Regions from separate parts of the Cobetia sp. LC6 genome, predicted to be linked through region 2. Evidence: predicted binding sites of a transcription regulator. Region 2 holds the regulator's gene; each other region holds the start of a gene.

Region 1 (10,126 bases), on a different contig from region 2:
CCAGCGAGCCAGCATCACGCAAGGCCAGCAGGGTACGCAGATGGCGCAATTCAAGCATGATGAATGGTGCTCATGTTGAGAGGTTGAGTGAGAAAGGTGCGTTGCGAACGGCAAGTTGAGACAGGCCAGTTGGATAGGCGAGTCGAGAACGATAAGTTGAAAGTCTTGGCGCAAGCCGCGAGCGGGTCAAATACTCCCACGAGACTGGATCAGTGGGGGAGTGGCAGCGGGATCTCCCCCCCCTGCCAGGCAACCACCATGACACGCGGTTGACCGAGGGCGCTCATGATACTGTCTCATATTCATGGCGACTCGCGTATCACTCGGGGCAGCGGCATACGAAGGGTTCCGGAGTCAGGCGTCAAGAGGGGGGGCATGCAAGGCCTGCAGCGCACGCGTCTTGCGCTCTCAGGGCATTCCCATCCCCACAAGCTTCACTGCGCTTGATAGACTTCGGTAGGGTGCGCCAGGAAGGCCGCCGTCTCCGCCTTGAAGTCCAGCCATGCCGCAGTGTCTCATCGTGAGACTCCTGCGTTGCCTCTTGTCGTCCGACATGCCCAGGGAGGGTTCATCATGTCACGTCATTGCTGCCGTCTTTTTGCCATTTTCCGTGCGTTGCTCCATAGGTGGGCCGCGAGCCTCACGCCAGGGATGATCGCTGCCGGTCGAACGGGATGGCGCCTGTCGCCTCTGGCGGTGCCCCTGCTGCTGGCCGCATGTACCTCCCTGCCGTGGAGTCAGGACGCCACGACAGGGACGGATGCTGGCCAACCGCCGCTGAAGGTGCCAGCTCCCGCACAGGACCCGGGCCCCGTGGTGCATGAGGTGGCGAAGAAGCCTGCGCCGCCCAGTGCGGAATCGCTGGGCAAGGCCGCTGCCGTGACCTTGCCCGCCAGCTTTCTGCCACCGCCCCGGGCGAGTGAGTATCAGGTGTGGCGATGTACTCCGGCGCAGGATCTGCTGATGGCCTTCAGCGAAGGCGACGCCGAGGCGTCGCATGAGTGGTTGCGGCTGTGGTCACGACGGCATGCCTATACCCTGGAGCGGGTCGTCAGTGCCTCGGGCGAGCGCTATCAGGCCAATGTCGGTGCATCGCCGGCCGAGAAGGCGTCTGGTGATGCGAAGGCGCTGCCCGGTGAAGAGGGGTTGGAGGTGTGGTTCAAGGGTTCCGAGGCGATGCTGCAGAATGCCCGCGGCAACCTGGAGTGTGTGCAGGATGATCGGCGCGTGATTCATCCGACGACACAAAAGCCACTGCTGGTGGCACAGGGTAATGAGCCCGGTTGGCAGGTCAGTCTCGACAGCGAGCACAATCTGCTGACGCTGACGGTCATGCAGGGCTTGCTCGAGTCGCTACACGAGGCGCAGGAATCCGAGCGCTCTGCAAAGACGGAGGCTGGCGCTCGCTCGTCAGGCGTCCAGGTGGTCAAGCTGCCTTATCGGGTCGCCCGCGAGGCAAACGATAGCCGTGTGCTCAAGGCGCAACTCCCGGCTGACGGCAAGCAGGGCGAGCCGTTGCAGCTGGTGGTCGCGCCGGGTGCCTGCTTCGATTCGATGCAGGGCGCTCCCTACCCACTGACGGCGACCTTGACGGTTGCTGGGCAGGAATTGAAGGGTTGTGGCGAGGCGTTCCGTTATCCGTCAGCGGCCGAATAAGGGTGACGACTGGCCGTGATATTCGTCTTTTTCGAATGATATAGGCGATTCAAGTCGCTTTTCGTGTGGAATGGCTCATTTATCATGCGGTGCATGCGGATCGGGTCGAATACCGTTGACAGGATCACGCCTCACCTTCATGGAGACCTTCTACAGGTCAAAAGCCTCACTCAATGTCCTGCTGGTGTCTGCTTCCCTGTTCGCTGACAAGGGTAATTCACGCGCGCTGGCCTCATCCTTCGCCATCGCCGCCCGAGCAAGGGGGTAGCGATGGCGTTCGTGTTTGTGCACAGCAAAAGGGAGTCGCTGGCGTCGATCAGTCGCTGGTGAAGATCAGTCGCGGGAGTCGAGCACTTCCAGCGCTCCCTTGAGGCGCGCATGCAGTTCTTCCAGCGGCGGCTGGGCACCGCCCTGCGGCCAGCCCGCCGTCAACACCACGCCATCGGCACCATAGTCGCTGGCATCCACCGGCACATCGTAGCCGTTCAGCCAGTGGCGAACATCAGCCTCATGGGCGAAGCCGACCTTCAGGCGCCTGGGCGTGCGCGGTGTGAAGGTCGTGGTGGGCAGGTTCTCGAGCGCCTCGAGCACTGCGCGGCTGTATGCGCGCGCCAGTCCGCCGGTGCCCAGCTTGATACCGCCGAAGTAGCGGATCACCACACAGGCCACCTGACCGACGCCACTGCCTTCGAGCACCTGATACATCGGCCTGCCAGCAGTGCCGCCCGGCTCGCCATCATCGGAGAAGCCGATGGCATTCTGCTCATCGGGCGCCCCGGCGATGAACGCCGTGCAGTGGTGGCGTGCGTTGGGGTGGGCGAGATGCGCCTGAGCCAGCAGCCGCGTCATGCCTTCTGGCGTCGGGGTATGGGCCAGCCAGGCGATGAAGCGGCTCTTCTCGATCTCGATGCTGTGTTCATGGTGCGCCTCGGGCGCCAGTGCCGGTATCAGATAGGTCATGGCACCATCTTACCAAAGCGTCGTCCTCAGTGAGTGACGGCATTGCCGCGCACCACGCCCATCACCATGCCCAGCACTTCGATATCGGCATTCTTGAGATAGATGGGGGCCATGCTGTCGTTGGCCGGTTGCAGGCGCACGCCGGTCTTCTCGATATACAGCTTCTTCAGCGTCACTTCCTGCTGGTTGATCATCACCACGGCGGTCTCGCCGTTCTCGGCGCTTTCACTGCGTTCGATGATGATGATGTCGCCATCATGGATATTGCAGTTGATCATCGAATGGCCGCGCACGCGCAGGGCGTAGGTGTTGCGGCGCACCATGCGTGTCGGCACGGCAACCGTACCGCAGTCGGCGATGGCTTCGATGGGCATGCCGGCCGTGATGTTGCCGAGCAGCGGGATATCCATCATGTCGCTGGCGGTGATTTCCTGCCAGGCCTGGTCATTGAGCGGCAGGTTGTGAAGACGCTGAAGGTAGTGCGGAGCGTGAAGACGTGACATGAGCTATCCCCTGATGCCGTGCGGTCGGCGCGGATGGTGCGTCGGCCTGCGGTGCAGCGTGGAGGGTCGTCAGGCTGAGTTCATCTGTCGCCTGCTAGGCTCCGCGAACATGCTGATAACGCGTTGAGCCGACCCGATCAGTCTGTGCCTGCACTCGGCAGACGTGTGATGAAGGTACTGTATGGATACTGTTTTTGTATACAGTGCCTGCATCATAGCAAGCTCTCGCGAAGTGGCAAGAGGTCAGCGGATCGACCGGCGCCAAACCAGCGAAAGTGTGTCGTATGAATGTGCACCACATGTCGCTGATATATTTCTCGAGTGCTTGACTGCCCGTCATGGCGGGGCTGCGATGCCAGGCGATCAGCTGCTCGGTGGTCAGTGTCGAACTCAGCTCGTAGAATGGGCCGCAGTGACCCTTGGGTCTGCCTTTGATGTCGCACTCCGCGACGGCTCAGCCGCGAGAATCCGGGATGCCCAGCCAGCCTGCCAGCGATGAAGTCAGTAGCGCGCCGCCTCTGTTGGCGGTCGTGGCGCTCGGCTGTGAGCGTGATGAGCGTTGGCTGTTCGAGGGACTGGATCTCTCGCTGCATGCGGGAGAGATCCTGCAGGTCGAAGGGCCCAATGGCAGTGGCAAGACGACCCTGCTCAAGATTCTGTCCGGTCAGTTCCATGACTACGAGGGCGAGGTGCTCTGGCGCGGCCAGCCCACCTCGCGGGTGCGTGACGACTTTCTGGGCTCACTGCTCTATCTGGGCCACCAGCCCGGCATCAAGGGCACCCTGAGCGCACTGGAAAACCTTGCCTGGTATCAGGCGCTTGGCGGTCAACCGCAGGCGAAGGCAGAGACCCGCAGCGAACTCGCCTGGCAGGCGCTTAACGCCGTGGGACTGGCCGGTTTCGAGGATGTACCTGCCCAGCAGCTGTCCGCTGGGCAGCAGCGACGTATCGCGCTGGCGCGGCTTCATCTGACGCCACGCCGGCTGTGGGTGCTCGATGAGCCCTTCACCGCCATCGATCGCGACGGTGTTCAGGCGCTGGAATCATTGCTGCTCGCTCACGTCCAGCGCGGGGGTAGCGTGGTGATGACGACCCACCATCGCTTCTCGCAGGCCTCACGCTTGCGCCGCCTGTGCCTGGGGGCGAAGGAAGGGATGAAGGTCGAACAGGGACTGGCACAGGAATCAGAGCAGGACGTGGGCAAAGACACAGCCTCGACACAAGGTGCCTCGGCATGAACCATGAGCTGCTGACGGCACTACCCGAGGCCCCGCCCACCAGTTCGCTGGCCGGGGCCTTCAAGGCGACCCTCGCGCGCGACCTGCGTCAGGCGCTGTGCCGGCGCAGTGAGCTGATCAATCCGCTGGTGTTCTTCGCCCTGGTGATCACGCTGTTTCCGTTGGGCATCTCACCGGACAAGGCGCTTTTGGCCACACTGGCGCCGGGCTTATTGTGGGTGGCGGCGTTGCTGGCAACGCTGCTGTCACTGGACGGCCTGTTCCGGCAGGATCTGGAGGACGGCAGCCTCGAGCAACTGTTGCTGACGCCGCAACCATTGCCGTTGCTGGTGCTGGCCAAGGTAGCAGGCCACTGGCTGCTGACCGGCCTGCCGCTGGCGCTGATGGCACCCTTGCTGGGCGTGATGCTGGGGTTGCCGAGCGGCGCCTTTGGCGTCTTGATCGCCTCGCTGGCGCTGGGCAGCATGAGCCTGTCCTTGATCGGCGCGATCGGTGCGGCACTCACGGTGGGGCTGCGGCGCGGCGGGGTGCTGCTCTCGCTGATCATCCTGCCGTTGTACATCCCGGTGCTGATCTTCGGTGCGGGCGCCGTACAGAGCGCCGTCAATGGCATGCCCAGTCTGGCGCATCTGGCCATTCTGGGCGCGATGTTGGCGCTGGCCCTGTTGCTGGCGCCGCTCGCCATCGCCGCCGGACTCAGGCTGAGCATCAATGGCTAACCGGATCAAGAACTGCATGACGCTGCCCGAGCATGCTCGGGCATTCGCAAGGCTCTTCATTGCCCCTGACAAGAGGCCCGTGTGACCGCCGATTCCGACTCTCCTCAAGCGCCTTCCCGCAAGGTTCGTCCCCGCAAGGGCGGGCTATGGCCGTGGCTGCATCGCATGGGTGCGCCGGCGACCTTTTTCGCGGCCAGTCAGCGCTGGCTGCCGTGGCTGTGGGCGCTGGCGATCATCTCGCTGGTGGCCGGCAGTGTCTGGGGGCTGGCCTTCGCGCCCGCCGACTACCAGCAGGGCAACAGCTTCCGCATCATCTATGTACATGTCCCAGCGGCGATTCTCGCCCAGTCGTGCTTCATGCTGCTGGCGGTGTGCGCGCTGCTCTTCCTGGTGTGGAAGATCAAGCTGGCGGACATGGTCGCCACGGCCGCCGCGCCCGTCGGTGCCTTGATGACGGCTCTGGCACTGTTTTCCGGCTCGGTGTGGGGCATCCCCACCTGGGGCACCTGGTGGATCTGGGATGCCCGGCTGACCTCGATGCTGATCCAGCTGTTCCTGTATCTGGGCGTGATCGTATTGCGTGGTTCCTTTGCCAGCCGTGACAGTGGTTCGCGTGCGGCCTCGATCCTGGCGCTGGTCGGCATGGTCAATATCCCGATCATCAAGTATTCGGTGGACTGGTGGAGCACACTGCATCAACCGGCCACCTTCACGCTCAGCGAAGCGCCGCCGATGCCGGCCAGCATGTGGATTCCCTTGCTGATGATGGTGATCGGCTTCTACGCCCTGTTCGGCGCGCTGGTGCTGATGCGCACGCGGGTCGAGGTGCTGAGGCGCGAGAGTCGCAAGCAGTGGGTGCGTGATCTGCTGAGTCCATCTTCGCGTGCGCGCCCCGATGCTGCGGTGGTCGCGGCAGAAGGGGACAAGCCATGAATCTGCCGGGCATCGCCTTCTCGAGTGTCAGCGAGTTCTTCGCCATGGGCGGCCATGCGCTGTATGTGTGGTCGGCCTGGGGGCTGACGGCGGCGTGCCTGGTGGGGCTGGTGATCGCCACGCGGCTGTCGCGTCGCGCGCTGGAGGCGGATATCCGTCGCCGGCTGCGCCGCGACGCTTCCCGTCATTCTTCGCACCCTGCTACACACCGCGCTTCGCATCGTTCGTCACCTCAGGATTCGCGCCGCACCTCTCGTGATTGAATCTGTTTTCTTCCTCCCGCGGCGGTTGTCCCGCTGACCGCGAGAGGCTTGACTGTCCCTTGCCCTGATCGAGCCCTGACCATGACTCCCAAACGCAAGCAGCGCCTGTATATCGTCACGGCCATCGTGCTGCTGGCCGCCCTCGCGGTGGGTCTGACCCTCTATGCCCTGCGCGCCAACATCAACGCCTTTTATACCCCGACCCAGATCGCCAGTGGCGAAGCGCCCCAGGGGCGGCAGATCCGTGCGGGTGGCATGGTGCGTGATGGCAGTGTCAGGCGCGACAACGAGACGCTGGATGCCATCTTCACCGTCACCGATTTCGATCATGATGTGACGGTGCATTATCAGGGCATCCTGCCGGACCTGTTCCGTGAAGGGCAGGGCGTGGTGGTGATGGGCACCTTCGATGGTGATCATCTCGAGGCCAGCGAAGTGCTGGCCAAGCATGACGAGAAGTACATGCCGCCGGAGGTATCTGATGCACTCAAGGCCTCCGGGCGCGATGTGTCTGGTAACAGGACGGGCAACCTGGCCAGCGACAGCAGCGCTACCAAGGCCGCGATCGATCCGCAGGAGGCCCCGTGATGGTGATGCAACTGTTGCCGGAAATCGGCCACTTCGCGCTGATTCTGGGTGCCTGTCTGGCCTGTGTGCAGGCTGTCGTGCCGCTGGCGGGGGCCAGCACGCGTCGCCCGCTGTGGATGAGCTTTGCCCAGCCGATGGCCTGGGGGCAGTTCCTGTTCGTGCTGATCGCCTATGCCTGCCTGACCGCGAGTTTCTTGCTGGATGATTTCAGCGTCGCCTACATCGCCAACAACTCCAACAGTCAGTTGCCGTGGTACTTCAAGTTCAGTGCCGTCTGGGGCAGCCACGAGGGCTCGGTGCTGCTGTGGAGCCTGATTCTGGCCGGCTGGGGCTTTGCCGTCTCGCTGGGCGCGCGCCATCTGCCGCGCGACATGCTGGCACGGGTGCTGGGCATCATGGGGCTGATCTCCACCGGCTTCATGGCCTTCGTGCTGCTGACCTCCAATCCCTTTGCGCGCCTGTTGCCTGACATGCCGGCTGACGGCGCGGACCTCAATCCGCTGCTGCAGGATATCGGGCTGATCATCCACCCACCGATGCTCTACATGGGTTACGTGGGCTTCTCGGTGGCGTTCGCGTTCGCGATGGCGGCACTGATGGGCGGGCGTCTCGATGCCGCCTGGGCACGCTGGGCGCGCCCCTGGACCAACATCGCCTGGGCCTTCCTGACCGTCGGCATCGCATTGGGCAGCTGGTGGGCCTACTACGAGCTCGGCTGGGGCGGTTGGTGGTTCTGGGACCCGGTGGAGAACGCCTCCTTGATGCCGTGGCTGGCCGGTACCGCCCTGATCCATTCGCTGGCGGTCACCGAGAAGCGCGGCGCCTTCAAGAGCTGGACGGTACTGCTGTCGATCTTCGCCTTCTCGCTGTCACTGCTGGGCACCTTCCTGGTGCGCTCCGGCGTGCTGACCTCGGTGCACGCCTTCGCCAGTGACCCCGACCGCGGGCTGTTCATTCTCGTGCTGCTCGGCATCACCGTCGGTGGCTCGCTGCTGCTGTTCGCGTTGCGTGCACCGCGCGTACGTTCGACGTTGGGCTTTCACTGGCTGTCGCGGGACGCCTTCCTGCTGGTCAACAATCTCGTGTTGCTGGTGATGATGGTCACCGTGCTGCTGGGCACTCTCTATCCGCTGGTGCTGGATTCGCTGGGACTGGGCAAGATCTCGGTGGGCCCGCCGTACTTCAATGCGCTGTTCGTGCCGCTGACCACGCTGCTGTGTGCCTTCATGGGCCTCGGGCCGGCTTCGCGCTGGAAGCAGATGCCGGGCCGCGAGCTTACGCGCCGTCTTGCGCTGGCCGGCAGCGCGGCACTCGTCATCGGTGGCCTGCTGCCACTGACGCTGGATATCGAGTGGAGTTTCCCGGTGGCACTCGGGCTGGTCATCGCGCTGTGGGTGGTGCTGCCGCTGCTGCGCGACCTGTGGGACAAGAGTGCCTCGAAGGCGGGGCGCTGGGCGGGGCTCAAGCGCCTCACGCCCAGCTACTGGGGCATGCAACTGGCGCATCTGGGGCTGGCAGTGACCATCGTCGGCGTGACGCTGGTCTCCAATACCGAGGTCGCCGAGAACGTACGCATGGTGCAGGGCAAGGAGGTCAGCGTGGGCGGCTATCAGTTCCGCATGACTGAGCTTGGCGAATATCGCGGCCCCAACTACCTGTCGGACCGCGCCACGGTGGAAGTCAGTCGCGATGGCAAGGCGGTGACGACACTGCATCCCGAGAAGCGTCTGTTCCTGGCCAGCGGCATGCCGATGACCGAGACCGCGCTCGATGCCGGCTTCACGCGTGACCTCTACGTCGCCATGGGCGAGAAGCTGGATGACGACAGCTGGGCGGTACGCATCCAGGTCAAACCCTTCGTGCGCTGGCTGTGGCTGGGCGCCTTGCTGATGGGGGCGGGCGGTGTGATCGCCGTGCTGGATCGCCGTTATCGCCGCCGTGTCGAGGCCAGCACGGCGTCTGACACCCACTCTATCGCCACACAGGAGGCTCGCCCATGAATCTTCGTCGTCTGGTGCTGTTCGTGCCGCTGGTGGTCGTGGTGGGGCTGGGTGCCTTCCTCTACCAGCGCCTCGATGATGACCCCTACGCACGGGACTCCGCGCTGCTGTCGCGGCCCTTCCCCGAATTCTCGCTCAGCACCTTGAGTGAGCCGCAGGCGCGCCTCGATGCCTCGCTGCTCAAGGGGCAGGTCAGCCTCGTCAACGTCTGGGGCGAGTGGTGCCCGACCTGCAAGCACGAGATGCCGCAACTGCTGGATCTCGCCAGCCGCGGCGTGCACATGGTCGGCGTCGACTACAAGGACACCCGCGCCAAGGGGCGCCAGTTCCTGGAGGAGTTCGGCAACCCGTTCAGCGTCAATCTGTTCGACCCCGACGGCGCCCTGGGCTTTGATCTTGGCGTCTATGGGGCACCGGAAACCTTCCTTGTCGATGCCGAGGGCGTGATCCGCTATCACCACACCGGCTACATCCGCCCCGAAGATGTCCGCGACGTCATCCTGCCGACGCTTGAACGCATTGTAGAGCCCGCGCCTGACGTCGCCAGCACGCCCGATGAGGAGGCCAGCTCATGAAATCCGTACTCAGGAGTGTCGCCATCCCGCTGGTGCAGGCGCTGGTGGTGCTGATGTTTCTTGCCTGGCTGTCTGCCGGCAAGGCGCATGCCGCCATCGAGATGCATCAGTTCGACAATCCGGTGCTGCAGAAGCGCTACGACAGCCTGACTGCCGCGCTGCGCTGCCCCAAGTGCCAGAACCAGGCGATCGGTGACTCGGACTCCCCCATCGCCGGTGACATGCGCCAGAACGTGGCTGATCTGCTCAAGGACGGCCGCAGCGACAGCGAGATCCAGAATTTCATGGTCGCGCGCTTCGGCGAGTACGTGCTCTACAACCCGCGCCTTGATGGGCGCACCTGGCTGCTGTGGGGCGGTCCGGCCGTCCTGATTCTGCTCGGCTTGCTGGTCGTGACGCTGATCGTGCGTGCCCGGCGGCGTGCGCGTGTGCGTGCGCTGGATGATGATGAGCAGGCGCGCCTGTCGGCGCTGCTCGCCACGCACTGCCAGTCCGGCGCTGGGCAACATGCTGCCAAGGAGCGCTCATGATCCTGTTATGGCTGGCGATTGCCGTGCTGTTGATTCCCGCCGGCTGGCTGCTGTTGCTGCCGTTGCGGCGGGCGCGCCGCGTGCATGCCGATCAGCAGGCGTTCGAGGACAACGACAGCCTCGGCGCCGAGAACGTGCGTGTCTATCGGCGCCGACTGGCC
Region 2 (10,126 bases):
CTCCCAGAAGGAACGCCTCAAGAGCCTGCGCGCCGAGGTCGACATCCTGACCCTGACCGCCACGCCGATACCACGCACGCTGAACATGGCGATGAGCGGCATTCGCGACCTGTCCATCATCGCCACACCACCGGCGCGCCGCCTGTCGGTGAAGACCTTCGTCCAGCAGCGCAACGACGGTGTGGTAAAGGAAGCCATCCTGCGTGAGCTGTTGCGCGGCGGGCAGGTCTACGTGCTGCACAATGAGGTCAAGACCATCGAGGAGAGCGCCGCCCGCATCGCGGAGCTGGTGCCTGAGGCCAATGTCGGCGTCGCCCACGGCCAGCTGCCGGAGCGCAGCCTGGAGCGGCGCATGTCGGACTTCTATCACAAACGCTTCAACGTGCTGGTGTGCTCGACCATCATCGAGACCGGCATCGACATTCCGAGCGCCAACACCATCATCATCGAGCGCGCCGACAAGTTCGGCCTGGCCCAGCTGCACCAGCTGCGCGGCCGAGTCGGACGCTCGCATCACCAGGCCTATGCCTACCTGCTGACCCCGCATCCCAAGGCGATGACTCGCGATGCGGTCAAGCGTCTGGAGGCGATCAGCGAATCCCAGGACCTCGGTGCCGGCTTCACGCTGGCCTCCCATGACATGGAGATCCGCGGCGCGGGTGAGCTGTTGGGTGACGAGCAGTCCGGGCAGATGGAAACCATCGGCTACTCGCTGTACATGGAGATGCTGGATCGCGCCGTGAAGGCCATCAAGGCGGGCAAGACGCCCAATATCGAGTCGCCGCTGGATGAAGGCGTCGAGGTCAGCCTGAACCTGCCGGCACTGATTCCGGCCGATTATCTGCACGACGTCCAGCAGCGCCTGATGATGTACAAGCGCATCAGCAATGCCGAGAACGCAAGCGACCTGCGCGAGCTGCAGGTCGAGATGATCGACCGCTTCGGCCTGCTACCGGAACCGGTCAAGACCCTGTTCCGCCAGACCCAGCTGCGCCAGCGCGCCCAGGCGCTGGGCATCATCAAGCTGGAGGCCGGCGCCGGGCGTGGTCGCATCATCTTCGGCGCCCAGACGCCGGTCGATCCGCTGACACTGGTCAACCTGATCCAGCGCCAGTCAGACGTCTACAAGCTGGAAGGCGCCGACACGCTGCGCTTCGCCACCGACATGGATGACGCCGAGAAGCGCTTCAGCTTCTGCGAGACCTTGCTGGACCTGCTCAATGCCAAGACCAAGGCGGCCTGACGCGCCCTGCGCTGTCAGGCGCCTGGGCATGCACGTGAGCGTGAGCTAGAGCTTGAACGAAAAATGAAAACGGCCTGCATCGCGAATGCAGGCCGTTATTTCGTGCAAGCATACCCACTACCTGCTCTAAACCCTCTTCACTCCCCTACCTGAACCACCGCATCCCCCACGCTCCTCCTGAGGTCAAATAGCTCAGGCATGGCGCGCTAACAGCGCTGCCAGCAAGCACTGCACCCTCGGCATGCCGGCCACGATCACGGATTCCGTGCCCGCACGGGTCGGCTCCTCTTCGCCGACACCCGCGGCATGGCTGATCACCAGACACAGGCTGGCGTATTCCATCTCGAGTTCGCGTGCCAGCACGGCCTCGGGCATGCCCGTCATACCGACCAGGGTATTGCCATCGCGGGCCATCAGGCGGATCTCGGCGGCCGTTTCCAGCCGCGGCCCCTGCACCACGCCCAGCACCCCGCCAGCCGTGAGAGGCAGGCCCGCATCGGCCGCCGCCGCATGCAGCTCCTCACGCCAGCCCCGGTGGTACGGCCAGGCGAACGACACATGCTGGAACGGCTTGAAACGCCCATCGAAGAACGACCCCTCACGGCCGGTGGTGTAATCGATCAACTGGTCCGGCACCACCAGCGTGCCCGGGGCCAGCGTCGGGTCGATGCCGGACACACAGTTGACCCCCACCACGTGGGTCGCACCCGCCTGCTTGAGCGCCCATAGATTGGCGCGATAGTTGATGCGGTGCGGCGGCACCTTGTGTGGTTGACCATGACGCGCCAGAAACAGCAGCGATTGCCCATTCAGACGCCCTTCCACGACGCCACAGGATGCCGCCCCGAGAGGCGTTTCCTGCCCGCCGCGCTTTAGCACTTCCATGTCTGACCAACTACCGAACCCCGTGCCACCGATCACCGCCAGCATCGCCCGCCTCCTTGCCACCCATGTGCAGGAATCTCCCGGGACCGGACACTCCGATCCTCAGCGAACGCTACTCCGAGCCGACCGACAACGACAAGCACAATCGTCATGCTCTGCACCAGGAGAACAGAAAAGGCCCCGGAAACGACACCACCCGCCGCGGTTGCCCGGGCGGGTGGTGAAGAGTGCCAGCGGTGGCGATGGCTAGTGCAAGTGATGGCGATGACAGCAGGCGATGGCGACTGCCACCCGGTGACTCATGTCACAGACACTTGGCTTACAGCCCCTGGGTTACAGCCCCTTGGGCGCATAGATGCCCGGTGCGTTACGCCAGTAGCCCTTGTAGTCCATGCCGAAGCCGAACAGGAAGCGGTCTTCGACGTCGAGGCCACAGAAGTCGGCCTTGAAGCCCGGGTAGGCCTTGCGGTCATGCTTCTTGTCGACCAGCACACAGCTGGACACGCTGCGCGCACCGGCTTCACGGCAATACTCCAGGATCGCGGCCAGGGTGCCGCCTTCATCGAGAATGTCATCGACGATCACCACGTCGCGACCGGCCATCGGCAGCTCCGGGTTGACGCGCCAGAACAGCTCGCCGCCGCGCATCGCGCCACGGTAGCGAGTGGCGTGCAGATAATCGACTTCCAGCGGGAAGTCGAGGCGGGTCAACAGCTGGCCGGCGGTGATCAGCCCGCCGTTCATCACGCAATAGAAGATCGGCATGCGATCGCCGAGGCGTTCCGTCAGCTCAACGGCCATGCGGTCGAGTGCCACTTCAAGGTCAGCTTGCGGGATCAGGCAATCGGCATTGTCCATCACCTCACGCATTTCGTCATGCAGGGCGGTGAGGGTCTCAGGCGTCGGAGTCAGCATCGGGAGTTTCCTGGGTGTCACTGGCCTCATCTCCACGCCGGACGGGCGCAGAGGAGGATGTAGCAGCGGCGGTTGAATCAGAACGGCGGCGGGACCCGCGCGTCTGCGTGTCTGATGACGCCGCGGCATGCTCTGCCTCGGCGTCGTGTTCATGGTTGTGCCCTTCGAAGGACAGCACATCGGCAAAATGCAGACGCTGGCCAGGCAGCGCCACCTGGGCATCATGCTCACGGATGATGTCGTGCATCTTGAGCAGGACATCCTGCTTGATCGCGTGGTACTTCACCCAGTCGGTGGTGCGCGTGAAGACATAGACGAAGAAATTCAGCGAGTGCTCACCGTAGGTGGTAAAGTTCACGATCTGGGTGCGCGTCTGGTCGATCTCGTCATGGCCTTCCAGCATCTCGCGTACCGCGGCAACGATGGGGCCGATCTGGGCGGCATCCTCATAGCGCAGCCCCACGGTCTCGAAGATGCGGCGATTGTACATGCGTGACGGATTCTCCACCGAGATGCTGGTGAAGATGGCGTTCGGCACGTAGAGGGGCCGCATGTCGAAGGTGCGGATGCGCGTCAGGCGCCAACCGATATCCTCGACGGTGCCCTCGATCTCGCGGTCCGGTGATCGGATCCAGTCGCCGACCTTGAACGGCCGGTCGAGATGGATCATCAGGGCGCCGAAGAAGTTGGCCAGCAGATCCCGCGCCGCAAAGCCGACCGCGATACCGCCGACACCGCCGAAGGCCAGCACCCCGGACAGCGAGACGCCGAGATTCTGCAGGATGGCCAGCCCCACCAGCACGACCACGACCGCACGCAGCAGCTTGCTGATCGCCGAGGCCGTGGTGGCATCCATCGCGTTGACGTTGGTGCCGGGCGGCGGCATGGTGCGCAGCGCCTCGAAGCGCTTGACCATGCGGATCAACGCCCAGGCCAGCGCCAGCAGGGTCACGATCTGGCGCGCCGTGCCCAGGTACTTCTCGGCCTCGCCGAGGCTGAACTGGCCGGCGATGATGCCGAGCGCCAGCAACCCCCCCATGCTGTAGAGCCAGAATGACAAGGGATGACGCAGGCCATGCACCAGGGCGTCATCCCAAAGGTTGCGGCTCTTCTCGGCATGCGCCGCCAGGCGGGTGAGCACCACTCGCTCGATGAGGTGCAGCAACAGCACCGCCAGCAGCAGCAGAGCGAGATTGATGCCCCACAGTGGCAGGCCAAAGGTCTGCTCGACCCATTGCCGCAGCGGCTCGACCCATTGATTGATCATCTCTTCGGCAGGCGCTGCCAGTTTGTCGGCAGCAGCCTCGGTGGCGGATTGCTCAGCCATGGGAATTCCTTGCCAGTCTTCGACTCGAAAAAGGCACCGCGTGCCTGATTATTGCGCGTTACCGGACTCAGAGGCCGACCGTGCGTCAGACGCCTCGGTGCTGCCTAGCGTGCCCGAAGGCATGGCGACCTGCTGTGATGCCTGACTGGCCGCCATCGATTCGAGCCGCGCGTGGGTGCGCCGCCAGCGTGACAGCCCCACCAGACCATCCAGCGTCGGGCGAGCCCGTGCATAGCGCAGTCGCGCCTGGCGCTTGCCTCGGTGGCGCTGCTCATCATCATCGAGACTGTCGAGCACTTCGCGCGCGGCGGCAGGGTCATTGCAGACCAGCGCCATGTCGCAGCCAGCGTCCAGCGCCAGGCGCGCACGCTCTGCCGGGCTGCCTTCCGCGACGGCCGCCGCCATGCCGAGATCATCGGAGAAGATGGCGCCCTTGAAGCCGAACTCTTCGCGCAGCAGGCCCAACCAGCTGGGCGAGAAGCCCGCGGGACGTGCATCGAAATCCGGATAGATCACATGCGCCGGCATCACGCCGCCCAGGCGCTCGGCGAGGGCCGCGAAGGGCTTGAGATCATGCTCGCGCAGCTCGCGGAACGGACGCGGGTCGACCACGCGTTCCAGGTGGGTATCTGCCGAGATGCCACCATGCCCCGGGTAGTGCTTGCCGACGGCGGACATGCCCGCCTCCTGCAGCCCGTCGATGAAGGCGCCGCCCACCGCGATGACGTCTTCCGGCGTGGCGCCGAAGCTGCGATCGCCAATGATGGTCGAGCCAGCCACATCGATATCCAGTACCGGCGCAAAGGTGATATCACAGCCGATGGCTGCCATTTCCATGCCCAGCAGCCAGCCGGCATCGCGTGCCAGACCCAGGCCTGCGGCCTGGGCGTCTTCGCCGCAGCCATCACAGTCACGCCCGAGACAGCATTGCGCCAGGCTGCGCATCGACGGCAGGCGTGTCACGCCCTCGCGCAGGCGCTGGACGCGCCCGCCTTCCTGATCGATGGCGATCAGCAGGTGGGGATTGACGCTGCGAATCTCGCGGCTCAGCTCCAGTACCTGCTCGGGAGAGGCACAGTTGCGCGCAAACAGGATGACGCCCCCGACGGCAGGGCGTGCCAGCAGTTCACGTTCGTCGCGGGCGAGGGTCAGCCCCGCAACATCGACCATTACGGAGCCCAGTGGCTGTGTCATGTCATCCTTCCTGTCCATGGCCTGCGGCAGTGATATCCCGTGAAGAGAGGATTCACGACCGCCGGGACTTCATGTCTTTTACGGGGCTCGGCAGCCTGGAAGAAACACGATGAATCAGGCTGCCAGCGCGAGGAAAGGCGCAATTCTAGCCGACTGAACCCCTATCGAACAGTCGCGGCCAGCTGCGCCCCGGCAAGGGGCTGTCACCCAGGTTCCGGCGGCAGCTCATGGAGGGTATCAGACTCGTACACCAACGCCTTCAGGGATGCAGCAGCACCGGAGTGCCTGGCACAGCCTCGGCAAAGAGTCGCAGCAGGTCATCATCGCGCAAGCGAATGCAGCCGTGGGACGCCGCTATCCCCATGGGCTCCGTGCTGGGCGTGCCATGAAAATAGATGTAGCGGCGCAGGCTATCGACCCGCTCACCGCGGGCATTGCGACCGCGATTGATGCCCGGCTCGCGGCCACTGAGCCATAGAATGCGCGTCAGGATCCAGTCACGCTCTGGATGCTCCTCGGCAAGCTCGGGGGTGAATACCTCGCCCGTGAAGCGCCGTCCGCGATAGACGGCGCCACGCGGATTGCCCGCCCCGATGGCGGCACAAATCACATGCCAGCCGGTTGGCGTGCAACCGCTGCCATCGAGCTCGCCGATACCGTTGAGGCCGCTGGAGATCGCGCAGGCGTGCACCAGCGCGTCAGGGGCAGCCGCGCAGGGCGGCGCATCACGACTGCCACTCGGCGCGTCATTGCGTATCTCAAGGCTCTGGCGCGAGAGATCCACCGCTACCCAGCAGGCCATCAGCTGGCCGCCTGGGTGACCGCCTCACCATCCCCGAGCGAGGCCGGCAACGGCGCTGCCATCGCCGCGACCACCACCGGACGCATGTGCTGGATCAGCTCACGCACCGTGGTGTGATGGCCATACTCGGCCTCCTCGATATCCCGCAGTGCATCCAGGCCCGAGAAGGTGAAGATCACGCTACCGAGCATGAAGTGCAGGCGCCAGAAGCGCTCGTTGTCCGGCAGATCAGGGGTCGCAAGCTTCAGAAGCTCGGCGAAGCGGCTGAAGACCGTGCCGTAATGCTCGCGGATATAGCGCCGCATATGGCCCTGACCCTGAGTGTAGGCAAGCCCGAGCAGGCGCATGAAGGTGCGCAGGCTGTTGCGCTCGGCCGGCACCTCCAGCACGGTACGCGCCATCACCTCCAGCAGGACCTCAAGCGGCACCTGACGCCCGGCGTATTGCTGCTCGACACTGTCGAGCGCCGCGTGGAAACGCTCGCTGAATGGATCGAGATAGCGCGCGAAGACCGCCTGGATCAGCGATTTCTTGGACCCGAAGTGGTAGTTCACCGCCGCCAGATTGACCTTGGCCTTGCTGGTGATGTTGCGCAATGAGGTCTCGGCGAAACCACGCTCGGCGAACAGCACCTCGGCAGTATCGAGGATGCGGGTAACGGTATCGGTCTGGGCCATGGGCGGAACCCTTGTCAGGTAGAAGAGGACTGGAGTCGTAGGTCACGACGCAAGCGCCGCGCGGCGACTCTCTCATGAGGTGGTGCAGGTTCACCGGAAAGCCACGTACGATATCGGCTCGTTTGACCACGGCACACGTGAGCACGACACATCCGAACACTGCCATCGGCGAACATTCGTTTGAAACACTTTGATTCTAGCGCGCCATGTCACGACTGACAATTCTCTCGCGTTTCAAACGCCAAAGGTTTAGTCGAGCCTGATATTCCTTCAATGCAGACCGTTCCGATTCAAGGACTCGTCGTGCTCGGTGACAGACCACCCCGCAGGGCCACACCGGATTGCCCTCTCGACAGCTTGCCTTGGATATCGACAAGCCAAGTCGGCAGACAGCGATATCTCGACGACTACCTGCCCTTTGAGGCCTCCACACAAGCCACGATGCCTTGCATGACTGCCATGACTGGATACAATGACAGTTGTATGGATGCACACCCCGTGCCGTCAGCTCAAGATGCCGCCCAGGCCAAAGGCAATGCCATGACCCAGCCGCTTACTCCGCGCCAGCAGGATGTCTTCGACTTCATCATCAAGACCATCAAGTCCTCTGGCTACCCGCCGACGCGGGCCGAAATCGCCCAGGCGCTGGGCTTCCGCTCGCCGAATGCCGCCGAGGAGCATCTGCGTGCCCTCAAGCGCAAGGGCGCCATCGAGATGGTGCCGGGCACCTCACGCGGCATTCGCGTGCCGTCGCTGGCTGACGTCGACGAGAGCGCCAACGATGGTCTGCCGGTGATCGGGGAAGTGGCCGCCGGCAGCCCGATTCTTGCCAGCGAGCATATCGACCGTCACTGCCCGCTGCCGAGCGACTACTTCTCGCCGGCTGCCGACTACCTGCTGCGTGTGCGCGGCGTGTCGATGAAGGATGTGGGAATTCTGGAAGGCGACCTGCTGGCCGTGCATCGCACCACCAGCGTGCGTGACGGGCAGATCGTGGTGGCACGCCTGGGAGATGAAGTCACCGTCAAGCGCTTCCGCCGTGACGGGCACTATGTGTGGCTGGAAGCCGAAAACGAGGACTTCTCACCGATCAAGGTCGACCTGCGCACGGACAGCCTGGAGATCGAGGGCCTCGGGGTAGGTGTCATCCGCGATGGTGGCCTGCACTGAGGTCTTGACCAGCTGCGCTTTAAGCAACAGAAAAGCCGCACGCATTGCACAAAAAAACCCGCCTCGAGGCGGGTTTTTTGTGCGCGAAGCGCGAGCGATGCATCAGTGCACGATGCCTTCTGACTGCTCATCCTCGTCTTCTTCGCCATCCCAGAGGCGAGTCCGGGTGATGGCGTGGTCGATCATCTCACGCGCGACCTCGAAACGATTGTCACGCAGCAGATCAGCGGCCTCGTCTGAAATGCGAATGCTGAGCAGCGGCTCACCTTCGCTTTCCGCGGCGCGCAGAATCACTTCACCATCTTCCATTTGCACAATTTCAAGTACGGCGGGATCGGACACGTCATTCCTCCTGCACGGCACCTCGTGAGATACCGGCGTCGTTGTAATCGTCAGCGCGACGGCTGGCAAGCCCGGCACCGCGTTGCCATCAGCGACGCAGAAAAAAGTACGACCACAGCCAGAGCCATGGTCGTACCGGAGAGTGCAGGGCTTGCCACAATGCGATCAGTCTAGCACCCGTGAAGGCGAAACGTCACCCGATCGCCATGCGCCAGTCATCACCAACGTGCAGCGCCATATCAGCGCCTTGACCTACCACTCGACGCTCGACTCGCGCAGCTGCGGCAGCAGCGCCTTGAATGCCGTGATGGCGGCGCTGAGACGCTCGGCCAGCGAGTCGCTCGAGGCTGCCGCGATGATCAGACCATCACCCCGCGAACGCGATTCCTCGCGGCGAGCGACGCCACCCTCTTCATGCAGACGGGTCACATCCGCGATCAGCTCAGACAACCAGCTGTCAGGACGTTCCAGCAGGCTGCGCAGCTGCTCGACCTCGGCAATGGGCGTCGGTGGTGTGGCCAGGCGCTCGCGCCAGCTCCCCTGCGGCCAGCGCGCCGTCACGGCACACTCTTCCAGCAATGAGGCCAGCGCCAGCTCCAGCAGGGCGAGCGCGCCCTCTTCACCGGCCATGCGACGCGCCACGGCATGCTCATCGTCGCCAGAGACCGCTGACTGGGCCAGCAGCAACTCGGCCTGATACAGCAGCTGATTGGTACGGGCACGCTGGCTCATCAGCTCTTGGCTCCCTTGCGCTTGTCCTCGACGACCCAGCGGCCGTTGTCGTAGGTCGCCTTCCAGCCGGTCGCCTTGCCATCTTCATCGGTCATGACGTACTGAGCCTTGACCTTGCGCGAGAAGCGAATCTGTGCAGGACGTCCATCCGGGTCCTGATCCGGGGCCTCGAGAATGAAGTGATACTTCTCCGGCAACTCGTCGGCGTGCGCCTTGAGCTCCTTGACCAGCGGCGGGCGCGTCTCGCGATTCTTGGGGAACTGGCTGGCCGCCAGGAACAGGCCACTGGCGCCGTCGCGCAGCACGTAGTGGTCCTCGACCTTGACGCAGGCAAGTTCCGGCATCGGAATCGGGTCCATCTTCGGCGGCGCCACTTCACCGGACTTGAGCAGCTTGCGGGTATTCTTGCAATTCTCGTTGGTGCAGCCGAAGTACTTGCCGAAACGCCCGGTCTTGAGCTGCATGTCGGAACCGCACTTGTCGCACTCGATCACCGGGCCATCGTAGCCCTTGATGCGGAACTGACCTTCCTCGACCTCGTGACCGACACAGTCCGGGCTATTGCCGCAGACGTGCAGCTTGCGCTGCTCATCGATCAGGTAGCTGTCCATCGCGGTGGCACAGATCGGGCAGCGACGCTTGGCGCGCAGCGCATCCGTCTCGGCATCTTCACCGGCATCGGCCGCCACGGCCTCATCGCCCGGCAGCAGATCGATGGTGGTCTTGCAGCGCTCCTTGGGCGGCAGGTTGTAGCCGGAACAGCCCAGGAACACCCCGGTCGAGGCGGTACGGATCTGCATCTCACGCCCGCAGGTCGGGCAGGCGATGTCCGTCGGCAC
Region 3 (10,126 bases), on a different contig from region 2:
GCCGGGGAGTGTCATTGGACGAATGGACGTCAGCAGCGGTGCATGGAGGTCGACGGCAGCGTTCAGTGGCGGCTGTCGGCAGCGCCCAGCATCTCGCGGGCATGGGCGAGGGTCTGCTCGGAAAGGTGAATGCCGCCCAGCATGCGTGCCAGCTCGCGCACGCGGCCGCATTCATCCAGCAGCGCCATGTGGGTGCGGGTCGTGTCCTTCTCTGCCTGCTTCTCTATATGCAGGTGCTGATGCGCCTGTGCGGCGACCTGCGGCAGGTGAGTGACGGTCAGCACCTGCCCCTTGTCGCCCAGCCGACGCAACAGTTGACCGACGATCTCGGCGGTAGCGCCGGAGATGCCGACATCGACTTCATCGAAGACCAGGCTGGGGATGGTCGAGCGACTGGCGGCCACGACCTGGATCGCCAGCGACACACGCGAGAGCTCGCCGCCGGAGGCGACCTTGGCCAGCGCACGTGGCGGCTGGCCCGGGTTGGCGCTGATGCGGAAGTGGATACGCTCCATGCCTTCCGGTTGCGGACGCTCTCGCGCCTCGATGGCGACCTCGAAGGTGGCCTTGCCCATGCCCAGGAAGGCCAGCTGATCCTGGATGTCGCTGGCCAGTTGCGGGGCGGCAGTGGCGCGTCTGGCGCTCACCTCACTCGCCAGCCCCTTCCAGGCCTCGCGACGCTGAGCCACTTCTTCGCGCAAGGCTTCGATGGCCTCCTCATCGCCACCCAGGCCGTCGAGTTCTTCGCTCAGGCGCTGATGAAGGCCATGCAGCTCGTCCGGCATCACATGATGCTTGCGCGCGATATGATGGATGCGGCTCAGGCGCTCATCGACGAAGGCGAGGCGCTCGGGGTCGAGTTCGGTGACTTCCACGAAGCGGTGCAGCTCACGCGCCGCTTCCTCTATCTGGATGCGCGCTTCCTCGAGCATGCCCAGCGCACTGGCCAGTGAGCCGTGCTCGTTGCCCGGCAGATGCGCCAGGCGGGCCAGGGCCTGGTTGAGGCGAGACAGCGCACCTTCTTCGTCGTGATCACAGCACTCGGCGGCGGACTGCGCCTCGGCCAGAATCTGCTCGGCATTGGCCAGCGTTTCCTGCTCCTGCTCCAGGGCTCCCAGTTCCCCTTCGCATAGCGCCAGTTCATCGAGCTCCTCGACCTGATAGCGCAGCAGCTGGCGGCGCGCACGCACTTCATCGCCATCATTGCTCATGCGCTTGAGACGACGATGCGCCTCCTGCCAGTGACGGAAGTCCTCGCGCAGCTGGGCGGCCTGAGTCTCCAGGCCCGCATATTCGTCGAGCTGACGCAGGTGCGTCTCTTCCTTGAGCAGGGAGTGATGGGCGTGCTGGGAGTGGATGTCGATCAGGTGCTCGCCCAGCTCGCGAAGGTCGGCGATGGTGCAGGGTGTGCCGTTGATCCAGGCCTTTGAGCGGCCGCTGGCGGTGATGACGCGACGCAGCAGGCAGTCGTCGCTGCCCAGTTCGCGTTCATCCAGCCACTGGCGAGCGTCGTCAAGCTCACTGATATCGAAGCGCGCGATGAGGTCGGCGCGGTCGGCGCCATGGCGCACGCTGCCGGCATCGGCACGCTCGCCCAGGCACAGGCCGAGGGCGCCGAGCAGGATGGACTTGCCGGCACCGGTCTCGCCGGTGATGGCGGTCATGCCGCGGCGGAAATCGAGTTCCAGCGTTTCGACGATGGCAAAATCTTGGATGGCGAGTTGCAGCAGCATGACTACCTCCGAGGGGGCTTTGACGTACGCCGTGCTGGGGGAACATCAGCGGACCCGGACTCGATGGGCGGGCTACGGTGTCGCCATACAGTATGTTTATACAGTGAGCATGGCTTTTTATACAGCACGTTCGGGTGGCCTTCAATCCATGCCGGGTTCAGTGGGGAGAAAAGCCCGCGGCAAGGCTTGAGAAGCGATGTGCTGTCCCCATATAGAGGCACTGACACTTTCAGTCGGCAGCAATGGCCTGGCCTTGCTGCCTCTCAAGGCAACTCATGGCCTGTCTGTCAGCCAGTGCGTGTGATGCTTCGCGACACGCTCAGCAGGCCACGAATCAGGGCAATGGCGCATAGACGCCGGCCCGCAGGAGATCAGCATGGCTCAGGACCCGCAGACCCCGATGGATGAAGAGCTTCAGCGTGCCGCTCGCGATGCCGAGCCGCAGCCGGAAACGCCGGAAGGTGAAGTGATCGACAACGTACTGGATGCCGACGATACCGGCGGCGAAGGTACTCTGGTGGACAACCCGGAAGCCGAGATGCTGGCCGCTCAGGTCGAAGAGCTTGAGCAGGCCGTGAAGGAAGCCAAGGACCAGGCGCTGCGCGCGGCTGCCGATGCGCAGAACGCGCGCCGTCGTGCCGAGCAGGACGCCGAGAAGGCGCGCAAGTTCGCGCTGGAGAAGTTCGTCAAGGAAATGCTGCCGGTGGTGGATTCCCTCGAGAAGGCGCTGGAATCCATGTCGGGTGACGAAGCGGCCAAGACCCACGTCGAAGGCATCGAGATGACCTTGAAAATGCAGCTGGATGCCCTGAACAAGTCAGGCGTCGAGCAGCTGGACCCGCACGGCGAGCCCTTCGATCCGGAATACCATCAGGCTGTCGCCATGGTGCCGTCCCCGGACGCGGAACCGAACAGCGTCATCGACGTGATGCAGAAGGGTTACACCCTCAATGGCCGCCTGGTGCGTCCGGCGATGGTGGCAGTCAGCAAGGCCTCATGAGGCCTGCGCGCTCCCAGCGCCCAGTCGGCGTTGGATCGCGCCCTGTGGGGGCTCAGGGCGATCCGGCCCGGGAAAATTTGCCCGGCCGGGTCTTGAAACCCTGACACGCGACCCCATCTAGAGAAACAAGTTCAGGCACCGACACAAGGTGCCGACATCCAGACTTATCTTTCAGGCTAGCAATAGATTCGAGGTATACGATTATGGGACGCATCATCGGTATTGACTTGGGAACTACCAACTCCTGTGTGGCAGTGCTCGACGGCGAGAAAACCAAGGTCATCGAAAACGCTGAAGGCGGTCGCACCACACCGTCCATCATCGCTTACACCGACGACAACGAGATTCTGGTCGGCCAGTCGGCCAAGCGTCAGGCAGTGACCAACCCGGAGAACACCCTCTTCGCGGTCAAGCGTCTGATCGGTCGCAAGTTCAAGGATGATGTGGTTCAGAAAGACATCAAGATGGTGCCATACAAGATTGTCGAAGCCGACAACGGCGACGCCTGGGTGCAGGTGAAAGACAAGAAGATGGCACCGCCGCAGATCAGTGCGGAAATCCTCAAGAAGATGAAGAAGACCGCGGAAGACTACCTCGGTGAAGAAGTCACCGAAGCCGTCATCACCGTTCCGGCCTACTTCAACGATTCCCAGCGTCAGGCGACCAAGGATGCCGGCCGCATCGCGGGTCTCGACGTCAAGCGCATCATCAACGAGCCGACTGCCGCAGCCCTCGCCTACGGTATGGACAAGTCCCGTGGTGACAAGACCATCGCGGTCTACGACCTGGGCGGCGGTACCTTCGATATCTCCATCATCGAAGTCGCCGACGTCGACGGTGAGACCCAGTTCGAAGTGCTCGCCACCAACGGCGACACCTTCCTGGGCGGTGAAGATTTCGACATGCACCTGATCAACTACCTGGTTGACCAGTTCAAGGCAGACAGCGGTATCGACCTGTCCGGCGACAACCTCGCCATGCAGCGTCTGAAGGAAGCCGCCGAGAAGGCCAAGATCGAACTGTCCAGCGCTCAGCAGACCGACGTGAACCTGCCGTACATCACGGCTGACAACACCGGTCCGAAGCACCTGAACGTCAAGGTGACTCGTTCCAAGCTCGAGTCTCTGGTCGACGACCTGGTCGCACGCTCCCTGAAGCCGTGCCAGACCGCGCTGTCCGACGCCGGCCTGTCCGCCTCCGAGATCGACGACGTCATCCTGGTCGGTGGTCAGACCCGCATGCCGCTGGTGCAGTCCAAGGTAGCCGAGTTCTTCGGCAAGGAAGCACGCAAGGACGTCAACCCGGATGAAGCGGTCGCTGTCGGTGCCGGCATCCAGGGCGGCGTGCTGGGCGGCGACGTCAAGGACGTGCTGCTGCTGGACGTGACGCCGCTGACCCTCGGTATCGAGACCATGGGTGGCGTGCTGACGCCGCTGATCGAGAAGAACACCACCATCCCGACCAAGAAGTCTCAGGTGTTCTCCACCGCTGAAGACAACCAGGGCGCGGTGACCATCCACGTCCTGCAGGGTGAGCGCAAGCAGGCCGCGCAGAACAAGTCTCTGGGTCGCTTCGACCTGGCCGACATTCCGCCGGCACCGCGCGGTGTGCCACAGATCGAAGTCGCCTTCGATCTGGATGCCAACGGTATCCTGAACGTGTCCGCCAAGGACAAGGCGACCGGCAAGGAACAGTCCATCGTCATCAAGTCTTCCGGCGGCCTGTCCGACGACGAGATCGAGCAGATGGTGCGTGACGCGGAAGCCAACGCCGACGAAGACAAGAAGTTCGAGGAAATGGTCCAGCTGCGCAATCAGGCCGACGGCATGATTCACGCGACCAAGAAGACCCTGACCGAAGCCGGTGACAAGGCTGAAGCCAGCGAGAAGGAAGCCATCGAGACGGCGATCTCCGAGCTGGAAGAAGCCCTGAAAGGCGATGACAAGGATGCGATCCAGGCCAAGCTGGATGCACTGACCGAAGCGTCCGGCAACCTGGCGCAGAAGCTCTACGCCGAGCAGGGCGCCCAGGGGGAGCAGGCTGCCGAAGGTCAGGCTGGCAAGAAGCAGGACGACGACGTGGTTGACGCCGAGTACGAGGAAGTCAACGACGACAAGAAGTCCTGAGGGATTTCTTGAACGACGTCTGATGACAGCGCGGGAGCCTTGTGAAGGTGTCCCGCGTTGTCGTTTGCATCGGTGGCGCCTTGCGCTAGCCGCGAGCCACCGGTGACAACCGGCATTCCAGAACAGACCGGCAGCCTCAGGCTGCCAGCAATCCAGGCGGACCTGATCCATGTCCAAGCGTGATTATTACGAAGTGCTTGGTGTCGAGCGTGGCGCCGACACCAAGGACATCAAGAAGGCGTACCGACGCCTGGCCCAGAAGCATCACCCGGACCGCAACCCGGATGATGAAACTTCGGCCGAGAAGTTCCGGGAAGTCTCTGAAGCCTACGAAGTGCTGTCCGACGCTGACAAGCGCGCCGCCTATGACCAGTTCGGTCATGCCGGTGTCGATGGTCAGGGCGGCGGCGGCTTCGGTGGCGGCGGCTTTGGCGGTGGTGGTGCCGGCGGCTTCGGCGATGTGTTCGGCGATGTCTTCGGTGACATCTTCGGTGGCGGCGGTGGTCGTCGCAACCCGAACGCTCCGCAGCGCGGCAGCGACCTGCGTTACAACCTGGATCTCGATCTGGAATCGGCGGTTGCCGGTACCACGGTCGACATCCGCGTGCCGCGTCTGGCGGCCTGTGACCACTGCGATGGCGATGGTGCCGAGCCGGGTTCCAGCAAGGAAACCTGCCCGACCTGCAATGGCATGGGCAAGGTGCGCATGCAGCAGGGCTTCTTCGCGGTCGAGCAGGCGTGTCCGACCTGCCACGGTCGTGGCGAGAAGATCAGCGTGCCGTGCCGCAAGTGTCACGGCGAAGGCCGCGTCCAGGAATCCAAGACCCTCTCGGTCAAGATTCCGCCGGGCGTCGATACTGGCGACCGCATCCGTCTGAATGGCGAAGGCGAGGGCGGTGTCAATGGCGGGCCGTCCGGTGATCTGTATGTGCAGGTCAACCTGCGCGAGCACGAGATCTTCAAGCGCGATGGTCGTCACCTGCAGTGTGAAGTGCCGATCAGCTTCGTCGATGCGGCGCTGGGCGGCGAGCTCAACGTGCCGACCCTCGACGGACGTGTCGTGCTGAAGATTCCGGCCGAGACCCAGACCGGCAAGCTGTTCCGCCTGCGCGGCAAGGGTGTCAAGCCGGTGCGCGGCGGCCCCGCGGGGGACCTGCTGTGCAAGGTGGTCATCGAGACCCCGGTCAGCCTGAATGAAGAGCAGAAGGAGCTGCTGCGTCAGTTCCAGCAGAGCCTCGGTGATACCGGCAAGAGCCATTCACCGAAGGAGAACAGCTTCTTCGATGGCGTGAAGAAGTTCTTCGAGGACATGAAGCCCTAGGCATTCGCCTTGCCATTCGCGGGCCAGTTCCGTGGATGGCCTTCATGCCAGAGAGCCCCGCACTCGACAATTCGAGTGCGGGGCTCTCGCGTTTCAGGCCCGGTGACTCAGTCCAGCAATTCAGTCCAGTAACGCAGCCCGGGGCATGGCTATTGCGGCGCTGATTCAGCCGTGAAGGCTTCTGGTTCGATGACCGCAAAGCAGCTCAGCAGCGTGGTCTGGAAGCTGCTGAAGTTGTCATCCGAGATCATCAGGAAGCGATTGCCTTCCAGATGCGTGAGCCCTTCGAAGTTGTCCAGCGACCAGCCGTCGCCGCTCGACAGGCGTGCCAGGGTGCGTACCTCGGCCTGGGTGCCGGGCTCGCCGAGATGCGCGCGGCGCAGACTGATCACCAGCGGGAAGGGCGGTGAGAAGGCGCGCTCCAGCATCAGCATGTCACCGTCGGGCAGCATCTCCATCGCGGTCAGGCTCGAGCCGGTGTCGCTGGCCAGCGGGTAGCTCCACTCGTGCTTGTCGTCGAGGCTGAAGATGCGCGTCATGCCCTCGCTCATGCCCTCGGGCGTGGCTTCCAGCCCGGCGAGCATGCCGTATTGCGGGTGCAGGGTCAGGGCCTCCATGCCGTTGTTGGGCGCCGCGCCACGCGCACCCATCGGGGTGAAGGGCTCGCTGACGGCCAGGCCGCTGGGCAGGAAGTGCTCGACACGTGGCTGCTGCTCGAAGCTGATCACCAGGCGGGAATCGCCGCGGCGGTCATTGTTCGCGCGCAGCAGCTGCAGGCCCTCGGCATCACTGAGGGCGCCGCGCAGCGAGACATCGGTCTCGTCGCGCAGGGTGTAGGTATTGAGCGCCTTGGCTCCGACCAGCTCGCCATGGCGGAAGGCGAGCCGCAGACGATGCAGCCAGCCGCGGTCCGACACGGCATACAGCAGTGACTCGTCCTGGTCCCAGCCGATGTCCGACAGGCCACCGACGGGAGTGTCATCCAGCCATTTGCCCGGCAGCCTGAGCGTGCCGCACCACTGGATTTCCGGGAACTCGCTCTTCTGCTCCGGCGATGCCAGCGTGTAGGGGCGCGGGTGGACGCCGCAGGCGCTCAACAGGCTGGCGAGCGCTGCGGTGACAGCGATGGTCTGGAGCATGCGCCAGCGGCGCGAGGCGAAGAATTGGCGTGCAGGCATGCTGACTCCGGAGACTGGGCGGTGAAGAGAAAAATGACGATCAACAGGAGACAACCCGGTACGAGGCTACTCTAGCGCGTAACCGGCACAAATACATGACGTCAGCCAACGCTGCAGGCGGCTGATATACTCGTGGCACAGCATAGGTGGCACGCTCGGGGCATGCTCGCGGGCTGTCACCCTCAAGACCCACAACAGGCAGGAGTCAGCATGACCCGTATCGCAATCATGGGCGTCGCCGGACGCATGGGACGCACGTTGGTCGAGGCCGTCGGTGCAGTGGAAGGTCTGACGCTGGCGGCGGGCATCGTCGAATCCGGCAGCTCCCTGGCGGGCGTCGACATCGGTGAGCTGGCCGGTCAGGGCCGTCTGGGCGTGGTCGCCAGCGACAGTCTGGCTGCCGTGGTGGATGACTTCGATGTGGTGATCGACTTCACCGCACCGCAGGTGACACTGGCCAACCTGGCGCTGTGCGCCGAGCACGGCAAGCGCATGGTGATCGGCACGACCGGTTTCACGCCGGAGCAGCTCGAGCAGCTGGATGGCTACCGTGACAGCGTGCCCTTCGTGTTCGCGGCCAACATGAGTTCCGGCGTCAACCTGACCCTCAAGCTGCTGGAGACCGCCGCGCGTGCCCTGGGCGATGCCGGCTATGACATCGAGATCATCGAGGCGCACCACCGTCACAAGGTCGATGCCCCGTCCGGCACGGCGCTGGCGATGGGCGAGGCCGTGGCACATTCCATCGGGCGTGATCTCGCCACCCATGGTGTCTTTGCGCGTGAAGGCCAGTGTGGCCCGCGTACCGACAAGGAAATCGGCTTCGCTACCGTGCGTGCCGGTGACATCGTCGGCGAGCACACCGTGATGTTCGCCACCGAAGGCGAGCGCATCGAGATCACCCACAAGGCGTCGAGCCGCATGACCTTCGCCAAGGGTGCGGCACGCGCGGCCGAATGGCTGTCAGGGCGTGAAGTCGGCCGCTATGACATGCAGGATGTGCTGGGGCTCAAGTGAGCGAAGTGGAGAGCAAAGGGGCAAGCGGAATGCAGAGCGAAGCGCTGAGATGACCGTCTGGCGACATTCAGGAGCATTTCTTGAAAGCTGTCTTGGTGGGCAGGATGCGGCGCAAGTGTGAGCCATTGGGGCCGCCTTGTGCCGCTGGACTGCCTCGCTTTGCAAGTGGTGTGCAGTGTCCTGGCCCGGCCAAGGGTTTCGTCAAGCTGACCGCAGCGACGAAACGGCCGTATCGTGGGCCTTGTCGCCTGCTGGCGGGGCATGCGCGGGGTGGTCAGCACTCAAGGATTCCGGTAATCTCTACCCAATTTGGCCACGTTCTTGGCCGCCCTATTGGTTGCCGTTTTGGCAGCGCTCGGGCCAGCAGCATTCCGAAGAATGATAACAAGCGGGATGAAACCTGATTTTTCGGTTTCGTCCCGCTTTTTTGCAACCTGAATTTGCCGCTTCTGGCGCGCGTCTGTCCAGTGACAGGCGCCTGGCAGAAGTCGGCAGCGGGACACAGGCTCGGCGAATGCCGAGCACGATAATCAAGCAGCATGTCCGGTGTTCGACCGCGGATTCCGGGCAGGAAAGTGGACACTATGGGGAGGACGTTGCGTTGATCAAACCCGCGATACTGGCCTTGGAAGACGGCAGTGTATTTCACGGCAGCGCCATCGGTGCTGATGGGCAGACCAGCGGCGAGGTAGTGTTCAACACTGCCATGACCGGCTACCAGGAAATCCTGACCGATCCCTCCTACACCCGACAGATCGTCACTCTGACGTATCCGCACATCGGCAATACCGGCATCAACGACGAGGACACCGAGTCCGGCAGCGTCGCAGCCGCCGGCCTGGTCATCCGCGACCTCCCGCTGCTGGCCAGCAACTTCCGCTCCACTCGCTCCCTCGATCAGTACCTGCGCGACGAGAATGTCGTCGGCATCGCTGACATCGACACGCGTCGCCTGACGCGCATCCTGCGCGAGAAGGGTTCCCTGAACGGTGCCATCCTCGCCGGTGAAGATGCCCAGGGTGATGACGCCGTGGAACGCGCGCTGGAAGCGGCACGCGCCTTCCCGGGTCTGAAGGGCATGGACCTGGCCAAGGAAGCCTCCTGCAGCGAGCAGTTCGAGTGGCACGAAGGCGAATGGACACTGGGCGAAGGCTACGCCGATACCCGTGAGTCCGAACGCCCCTTCCACGTGGTCGCCTACGACTACGGCGTCAAGCACAACATCCTGCGCATGCTGGCCTCCCGCGGCTGCCGCCTGACCGTCGTGCCGGCGCAGACGCCTGCCGCTGAGGTGCTGGCGCTCAATCCGGATGGCATCTTCCTGTCCAACGGCCCGGGTGACCCCGAGCCCTGCGACTACGCCATCACGGCGATTCGTGAAGTGCTCGAGACCGACACGCCGGTCTTCGGCATCTGTCTGGGCCACCAGCTGCTGGCACTGGCCTCCGGCGCGACTACGGTCAAGATGGGCCACGGTCACCACGGTGCGAACCACCCGGTGCAGGACCTCGACAGCGGTGTGGTGATGATCACCAGCCAGAACCACGGCTTCGCAGTGGATGAAGCGGGCATGCCCAGCAACCTGCGCGCGACCCACAAGTCGCTGTTTGACGGTAGCCTGCAGGGCATCGAGCGCACCGACCGCCCGGCCTTCAGCTTCCAGGGGCACCCGGAAGCCAGTCCCGGCCCGCAGGACGTCGCCCCGCTGTTCGATCGTTTCATCGAGATGATGCGCGCGCGACGCTGAGCCG

Evidence for each region. The regulator LexA, encoded in region 2, represses DNA repair genes until DNA is damaged. The targets are predictions, from matches to a motif close to TACTGTNTANNTANACAGTA.
Region 1: the regulator LexA is predicted to act here: its motif matches at 3,306-3,325, upstream of QQF40_RS04030 (LexA family protein).
Region 3: the regulator LexA is predicted to act here: its motif matches at 1,820-1,839, upstream of recN (DNA repair protein RecN).

Annotation. Positions count from the first base shown of each region.
Region 1 covers NZ_JASSPL010000002.1:168,025-178,150, reverse strand. Annotated here, with positions in the region: gene QQF40_RS04045 (LysR family transcriptional regulator) at 1-58, opposite strand, end outside; gene QQF40_RS04040 (MliC family protein) at 652-1,656, shown strand; gene QQF40_RS04035 (IMPACT family protein) at 1,990-2,616, opposite strand; gene QQF40_RS04030 (LexA family protein) at 2,643-3,119, opposite strand; gene ccmA (cytochrome c biogenesis heme-transporting ATPase CcmA) at 3,593-4,357, shown strand; gene ccmB (heme exporter protein CcmB) at 4,354-5,076, shown strand; gene QQF40_RS04015 (heme ABC transporter permease) at 5,242-6,009, shown strand; gene ccmD (heme exporter protein CcmD) at 6,006-6,272, shown strand; gene ccmE (cytochrome c maturation protein CcmE) at 6,354-6,860, shown strand; gene QQF40_RS04000 (heme lyase CcmF/NrfE family subunit) at 6,860-8,860, shown strand; gene QQF40_RS03995 (DsbE family thiol:disulfide interchange protein) at 8,857-9,435, shown strand; gene QQF40_RS03990 (cytochrome c-type biogenesis protein) at 9,432-9,965, shown strand; gene ccmI (c-type cytochrome biogenesis protein CcmI) at 9,962-10,126, shown strand, end outside.
Region 2 covers NZ_JASSPL010000001.1:220,378-230,503, reverse strand. Annotated here, with positions in the region: gene mfd (transcription-repair coupling factor) at 1-1,243, shown strand, start outside; gene QQF40_RS01030 (S-methyl-5'-thioinosine phosphorylase) at 1,436-2,173, opposite strand; gene QQF40_RS01025 (hypoxanthine-guanine phosphoribosyltransferase) at 2,462-3,043, opposite strand; gene QQF40_RS01020 (mechanosensitive ion channel family protein) at 3,024-4,370, opposite strand; gene nagZ (beta-N-acetylhexosaminidase) at 4,419-5,564, opposite strand; gene QQF40_RS01010 (L,D-transpeptidase) at 5,824-6,366, opposite strand; gene QQF40_RS01005 (TetR/AcrR family transcriptional regulator) at 6,366-7,043, opposite strand; gene lexA (transcriptional repressor LexA) at 7,584-8,213, shown strand; gene QQF40_RS00995 (hypothetical protein) at 8,316-8,555, opposite strand; gene QQF40_RS00990 (DUF6586 family protein) at 8,808-9,287, opposite strand; gene topA (type I DNA topoisomerase) at 9,287-10,126, opposite strand, start outside.
Region 3 covers NZ_JASSPL010000003.1:46,140-56,265, reverse strand. Annotated here, with positions in the region: gene recN (DNA repair protein RecN) at 63-1,733, opposite strand; gene grpE (nucleotide exchange factor GrpE) at 2,110-2,733, shown strand; gene dnaK (molecular chaperone DnaK) at 2,937-4,859, shown strand; gene dnaJ (molecular chaperone DnaJ) at 5,029-6,180, shown strand; gene QQF40_RS05160 (esterase-like activity of phytase family protein) at 6,330-7,358, opposite strand; gene dapB (4-hydroxy-tetrahydrodipicolinate reductase) at 7,569-8,375, shown strand; gene carA (glutamine-hydrolyzing carbamoyl-phosphate synthase small subunit) at 8,977-10,122, shown strand.